Regions from separate parts of the Pseudomonas sp. AC532 genome, predicted to be linked through region 3. Evidence: predicted binding sites of a transcription regulator. Region 3 holds the regulator's gene; each other region holds the start of a gene.
What was found. Region 3 encodes FliA, which starts transcription of late flagellar genes. Its sites were predicted from a motif close to CTAAAGTTTNNNNNNNNNNNGCCGNTAA; they were not measured.

Region 1: a site for FliA is predicted at 1,328-1,355, ahead of motA (flagellar motor stator protein MotA). Genes of this name have one in related genera too.
Region 2: a site for FliA is predicted at 1,110-1,137, ahead of ACZ0AV_RS07460 (flagellar protein MotY). Genes of this name have one in related genera too.

Annotation. Positions count from the first base shown of each region.
Region 1 covers NZ_OZ409888.1:3,460,311-3,462,512, forward strand. The annotation lists gene ACZ0AV_RS16195 (HDOD domain-containing protein) at 1-1,289, opposite strand, end outside; gene motA (flagellar motor stator protein MotA) at 1,412-2,202, shown strand, end outside.
Region 2 covers NZ_OZ409888.1:1,553,816-1,556,017, reverse strand. The annotation lists gene pyrC (dihydroorotase) at 1-1,024, opposite strand, end outside; gene ACZ0AV_RS07460 (flagellar protein MotY) at 1,174-2,106, shown strand.
Region 3 covers NZ_OZ409888.1:893,502-895,703, reverse strand. The annotation lists gene fleN (flagellar synthesis regulator FleN) at 42-872, shown strand; gene fliA (RNA polymerase sigma factor FliA) at 869-1,612, shown strand; gene ACZ0AV_RS04280 (chemotaxis response regulator CheY) at 1,766-2,140, shown strand; gene ACZ0AV_RS04275 (protein phosphatase CheZ) at 2,160-2,202, shown strand, end outside.

The DNA.
Region 1 (2,202 bases), 2.6 Mb from region 3:
AGGCGCAATTGTGCCGGCTTTTCCAGCAGGCGGCGCAGCACCTGACTTTGTGCCGGGTCGAGGCTCAGGCCGCTGGCTGCGGCCTCGACGCCGGCATGCTGCTGCACCTGCAGGCGGCTGTGGGTGCGGTCGGCAAGCAACAGCAACAGGCGGGTCAGGCCGGTCGCCTGGAGCGCCTGGCTCGCGCACAGGGTCAGTTGCTGCACGTTGGTGAACACGCTCGGTTGGGCAAGCAGGCGGGTGCACAGCTCGCGCCAGTCTGCAGCCGGAGGCGGCGGAGCCGATGCCGGCTCGGGAGGCTGGATGTGCCGCGCATTCCACGGCCACAGCAAGGCTTCGGCAGGGTGCCAGAGGCCCGTGGTGTCCAGTTGCCGTGCGCTTTGTGCGGCATTCTGGTGGATGTGCTGGTGCAGTTCCGGCAACGGCATCTGCAGGTACAGGCTGTTGAGTCGCTGCCAGCGGCGCGTGTGGCTGCCGGCCCAGGCGTTGTGTGCCGAAACCGCCAGTACGTTGGCCAGCAGGATGCTGTTGGCCGGCTGGGTGAGCCAGCGCTGCAGCGTCGGGTCGGCGTCCAGTTCCTGCTGCTGGCGCAGCGGATCATCGTGCTGGCGCGCCAGGCGCAAGGCCTTGGCCAGCAGGCGCCGATCGTTGAGCAGCAGTTGATAGCCCTGAATGATCCAGGCCGGCAGCCGCCACTGTTCGGCCAGTGCCAGGCACAACGCGAACAGCGGGATGCCGAGCAGGTCGCGCTCCACCCGGGCGGGCGGCTCGCCCTTGACCAGCACGCGGTGCTCCCAGGCGTCGAACAACTGCGGGTGGGCGGCCACCAGCGTCCATATCGGTGAGAGAAACAGCAGGCTGCCCCAGTGGATCTCCTGCCACAGGCGTGCCAGGCGAGCAGCGAACAGGCCGTTGGCCTGCTGCGCGGCGTGCTGGCTGATCAGCTGAATCTGCCGCAGCGGGCGGGGAATGTCCTCGAGCGCCCTGGCCGGAATGCGTGCCAGCAATTCTTCCGCGCGCTTGAGCCCCAGGCGATTGAGGGCGATTTCCAGGCTCTCCGCCGCTTCGCCCAGGCTGCCGTTGCTCTTGCGATTGACCTCGCGCAGCACGCACAGCGCCAGTGCCGGGCTGCCCTGCATGAGGTCGGCGATCTCGCGTAACGAACGGCGGCTGTCACCCAGGGCGCGGCGCACCTGCTGATGATGAAGTGTCGGGATGGGCAGTGCCTGGCCCTCCAGCTGCTTGAGCCAGGCATCGAGGGTGCGCGGTAACGGCGTGCTTGCGACCATGGGGATATGCCAAAATGGCTTTTTTTAGACTTAACTGACTATAGTCTCGCGCATCTCTTCCGATAAGTAGAAGGGATGTTTCGCGCGCCCTTTCTCTTTCTGCTCACTTTCGTAGTTCTTTTATGGCCAAAATCATCGGCATCATCGTTGTCTTCGCCTGCGTACTCGGCGGTTTTGTCGCGTCCGGCGGCAAGATCATGGCTCTGGTGCACCCCTTCGAGGTGCTGATCATCGGCGGGGCTGCGCTGGGCGCGTTCCTGCAGGCCAACCCGGGCAGCATGTTCATGACCGTTTTCAAGAAGTCGTTGAAGATGTTCAAGTCGCGCTTCACCCACGACTATTACCTGGAAGTGCTGCGCCTGCTCTACGAGATTCTCAACAAGGCGCGCCGCGAAGGCATGATGGCCATCGAGGCCGACCTCGAGGATCCGGCGGCCAGCCCTATCTTCAGCAAGTACCCGGCGGTGCTGGGCGATGAGCGGATGGTCGCGTTCATCTGCGATTACCTGCGCATCATGTCTTCGGGCAACATGGCGCCGCACGAGCTGGAAGGCTTGTTCGACATGGAACTGGTGGGCCTCAAGGAGGAGCTCGAACACCCGGCCCATGCGGTTGCCAAGGTTGCCGACGGCATGCCGGCCATGGGTATCGTGGCTGCGGTACTGGGTATCGTGATCACCATGTCGATCCTGGCCGAGGCGGACAACGCGCAGATCGGTGAAAAGGTCGGCACTGCGCTGGTCGGCACCTTCCTCGGGATTCTCGCCTCTTACGGCTTCTTCGGGCCGTTGTCCACCGCCCTGGAACACGACGCCAAGGAAGAATTGAACGTATATGAGGCCATCAAGGCCGGCCTGGTTGCCTCGGCATCGGGCATGCCGCCTTCGCTGGCGGTAGAGTTTTCGCGCAAGAC
Region 2 (2,202 bases), 660 kb from region 3:
GCCAGCGCAGCGCTTCGCCTGCGCGCAAGGGGATTACCATCTGCTCGCCAAACGGCAGGCTGGCCGGGGCGTTCCAGGATTCACGCACCAGGGTGATGGTGTCGGTATTGCGCGGCAGGCCGTAGAAGTCCGGGCCGAAGTGGCTGGCGAAGGCTTCCAGCTTGTCCAGCGCGCCACGCTGCTCGAAGGCCTCTGCGTACAGTTCGATGGCCGCATGGGCGGTGTAGCAGCCGGCGCAGCCGCAGGCGTTTTCCTTGGCGTGCTGTGCGTGGGGCGCGGAGTCGGTGCCCAGGAAGAACTTCGGATTACCGCTGGTGGCCGCGTCGAGCAGCGCTTCCTGGTGCGTGTTGCGCTTGAGGATCGGCAGGCAATAGAAGTGGGGGCGAATGCCGCCGACCAGCATGTGGTTGCGGTTGTAGAGCAGGTGCTGGGGCGTGATGGTGGCTCCGACGTTGGCCGGCGCCTCCCTGACGAACTGCGCGGCATCGCCGGTGGTGATGTGCTCGAACACCACTTTCAGCGTCGGGAAGCGCTCGACCAGGCGGCGCATGTGTTCGTCGATGAACGCCTTCTCGCGGTCGAACACATCGATCTCGGCGCGGGTTACTTCCCCGTGCACCAGCAGTGGCAGGCCGGTTTCCGCCAGGGCTTCCAGGGCTCCGGTGATGGTGTCCAGGCTGGTCACCCCGGAATCGGAATTGGTGGTCGCGCCCGCCGGGTACATCTTGGCCGCGTAGACGAAGCCGCTGGCCTTGGCGGCGCGGATATCGTCGCCAGTGGTGCGGTCGGTGAGGTACAGCACCATCAGCGGTTCGAACCGGCTGCCTGCTGGCCGTGCGGCGAGAATGCGCTGGCGATAGTCTCCCGCTTCGGCGGCGTTGCGTACCGGCGGCACCAGGTTGGGCATGATGATCGCGCGGGCGAAGGTGCGGGCGACATCGGCGACGGTGTGCGGCAATACCGCGCCATCGCGCAGGTGAATGTGCCAGTCGTCGGGACGCAGCAGGGTGATGCGGTCGGTCATTGAGGCTTCCAGGCGGGGGCGAAACATGCCTGGGATGCTACCGGAAAAGGTCGACGGGGGCACGCCGCAGATCGCCACCGGGCTGCTCAAGTTTTCTGCCTCGGCACCGATACCCACAGGGAACGTTATGTTTTCCTGTGGAGCTCGTCGTGCGTCAGCCACTTTTCCTCATCATTGGATTGCTTGTCGGCACAGGTGCGAGTCTGCCTGCGGCCGCGATCAGCTTCCAGACTCGCCTGGAAAAGGCCGAGTGGCAGGTGGCGGGTGACCAGTTCGAGTGCCGCCTGAGCCAGCCGATCACCGATTTCGGTGCTGGCGAGTTCGTGCGCCGCGCGGGCGAGCAGGCGACCTTCCGCCTGCAGCCCAGGGAGCGCTGGCTGGGCAATGGCTCGGCAACCCTGCTGGCTGCAGCAGCGCCGTGGCAGCCAGGGCGCGGCGACATCAACCTCGGCGTGGTCAGTGTTGGCAGCGGCGATGTGCCGTTCAATAGCAGTCAGGAGCAGGCCGGGCGCTTGCTGACCGGGCTGCTGGAAGGCCGCAGCCCGCTGGTGCGCCATCGCAGCCCGATGAGCGGGGAGAACCTCGAGGTGCGCCTGTTGCCGGTGCGCTTTCGCAAGGCCTACGACGACTACCTCACGTGCACGGCCAAACTGCTGCCGGTCAATTTCGATCAGGTGCGCCAATCCAACATCGGCTTTCCGGGCGGCGGTACCGAGCTCGATGCCATGGCCAAGGCCAGGCTGGAGATCATCCTCGACTTCATGAAAGCCGATCCCACGGTCAATCGCATCGAACTGGATGGCCATTCCGACAATAGCGGCAACCGCCTGACCAATCGTGACCTGTCGCGCCGCCGTGCGTTGGCGGTGATGGATTACCTCAAGACCCAGGGGGTGCCTGAAGAGCGCATCGTCATGCGTTTCCATGGCGAGCGTTATCCCCTGGCGCCGAACAACACGGCCGCCAACCGTGACAAGAACCGGCGGGTGTCCGTACGCCTGGACAAGGTGCCTGAAGCCCCTGTTCAGCCTACCGAACAGGCAGCACCCGCCGAGCCTGCGACACCGGCCGCCACCTCCTGATCCTGTCGCTTCAATGCCATCGGCTGTCGCACCCCTGTAAATCGAGGCCCATGGGCAGTAGAATCACGGGCTTTCGCACAACCCGTGGAGTGGATG
Region 3 (2,202 bases):
CCTATGGCTTAAAGCGAAGTTAGATAAGGTGTGTAGATAACATGGGTATGCATCCCGTACAGGTGATCGCGGTGACCGGCGGCAAAGGCGGCGTTGGCAAGACCAATGTGTCGGTAAATTTGTCGTTGGCGCTGGCTGATCTCGGTCGGCGCGTCATGCTCATGGACGCCGACCTTGGCCTGGCCAACGTCGACGTACTGCTTGGGCTGACCGCCAAACGCACCCTGGCCGACGTCATCGATGGCAATTGCGACATTCGTGACGTCGTCTTGCAGGGGCCGGGCGGCATTCGCATCGTGCCCGCTGCCTCCGGCACCCAGAGCATGGTGCAGCTCACGCCCATGCAGCACGCGGGCCTGATCCAGGCATTCAGCGATATCAGTGACAACCTCGATGTACTGATCGTCGACACCGCTGCCGGTATCGGTGATTCGGTGGTGAGCTTCGTGCGCGCGGCCCAGGAAGTGCTGGTGGTGGTGTGCGACGAACCGACTTCCATCACCGATGCCTACGCGCTGATCAAGCTCCTCAACCGTGACCACGGCATGAACCGTTTTCGGGTCCTTGCCAATATGGCGCACAGCCCGCAGGAGGGACGCAATCTGTTTGCTAAGCTGACCAAGGTGACCGATCGTTTTCTGGATGTTGCGCTGCAGTACGTGGGCGCAGTGCCCTACGACGAATCGGTGCGCAAGGCCGTACAGAAACAACGTGCGGTGTACGAAGCATTTCCTCGTTCGAAGTGCGCGCTTGCGTTCAAGGCGATTGCCCAGAAGGTCGATGCATGGCCGTTACCGGCCAACCCGCGAGGCCATCTGGAATTTTTCGTTGAACGCCTGGTGCAACAACCGACTGCAGACACGGCTGTATGACGACAGCCTCTGGACTCCGTATGTACAGCAAGGCAACAGCACAAGATTCACAGCATCAGTTGATTGAACGCTACGCCCCGCTGGTCAAACGTATCGCCTACCACCTGTTGGCGCGTTTGCCTGCCAACGTGCAGGTGGATGACCTGATCCAGGCCGGGATGATCGGCCTGCTCGAAGCTTCTCGCAAATACGACGCCGGCAAGGGCGCCAGTTTCGAGACGTTTGCCGGCATTCGTATCCGTGGCGCCATGCTTGATGAGGTCCGCAAGGGCGACTGGGCACCGCGCTCGGTGCATCGCAACAGCCGCATGGTCAGCGACGCCATACGAAAAATTGAGGCCAGAACCGGAAGAGACGCTAAAGATCAGGAGGTTGCTGCCGAACTCCAATTGAGTCTCGAAGATTACTACGGCATTCTTGGCGACACGTTGGGCAGCCGCCTGTTCAGTTTCGACGACCTGCTTCAGGAAGGCGAGAGTGGCGGACTGCAGGAAGACACGAGTTCCCTCCACCACGGGCCGTCACACGAACTGGAAGATGATCGTTTCCAGGCGGCGCTGGTGGATGCCATCAGCAACCTGCCGGAGCGTGAGCGGTTGGTGCTGTCGCTGTATTACGACGAGGAGTTGAACCTCAAGGAAATCGGCGAGGTGTTGGGAGTGAGTGAATCGCGGGTCAGCCAATTGCATAGCCAGTGTGCCGCGCGCCTACGTGCGCGGCTCGGCGAATGGCGCGCATGAATAATTGAGCAGGGCGCTGGAAAACACTGTGAACGCAGCAAAGTCGGACGCAATGGTTTTGCGGCGTTCCGCCAGGCCGGTTTCACGATTTAGAAGCGCTTCAGAATGCTGAAGGCGTTTTAGGACTGTACGGAGGTCGACTTGGACAAGAACATGAAAATCCTCATCGTCGATGATTTCTCGACGATGCGACGGATCATCAAGAACCTCTTGCGTGATCTGGGGTTCACCAACACGGCAGAGGCCGACGACGGCATGACGGCCTTGCCGATGCTGCAGAGCGGCAGCTTCGACTTTCTCGTCACTGACTGGAACATGCCCGGCATGAGCGGCATCGACCTGTTGCGCGCGGTGCGTGCAGACGAGCGCCTGAAGCAGATGCCGGTGTTGATGGTTACGGCAGAGGCCAAGCGCGATCAGATCATCGAGGCCGCGCAAGCCGGTGTGAACGGCTATGTGGTCAAGCCTTTCACCGCTCAGGTGCTTAAGGAAAAGATCGAGAAAATCTTCGAGCGGGTTAACGGCTGATGTCTGCCGCGAGGTTGTTATGGAACACGATGATTCTCAAGAGGCCGACCTCGAGTCGACCC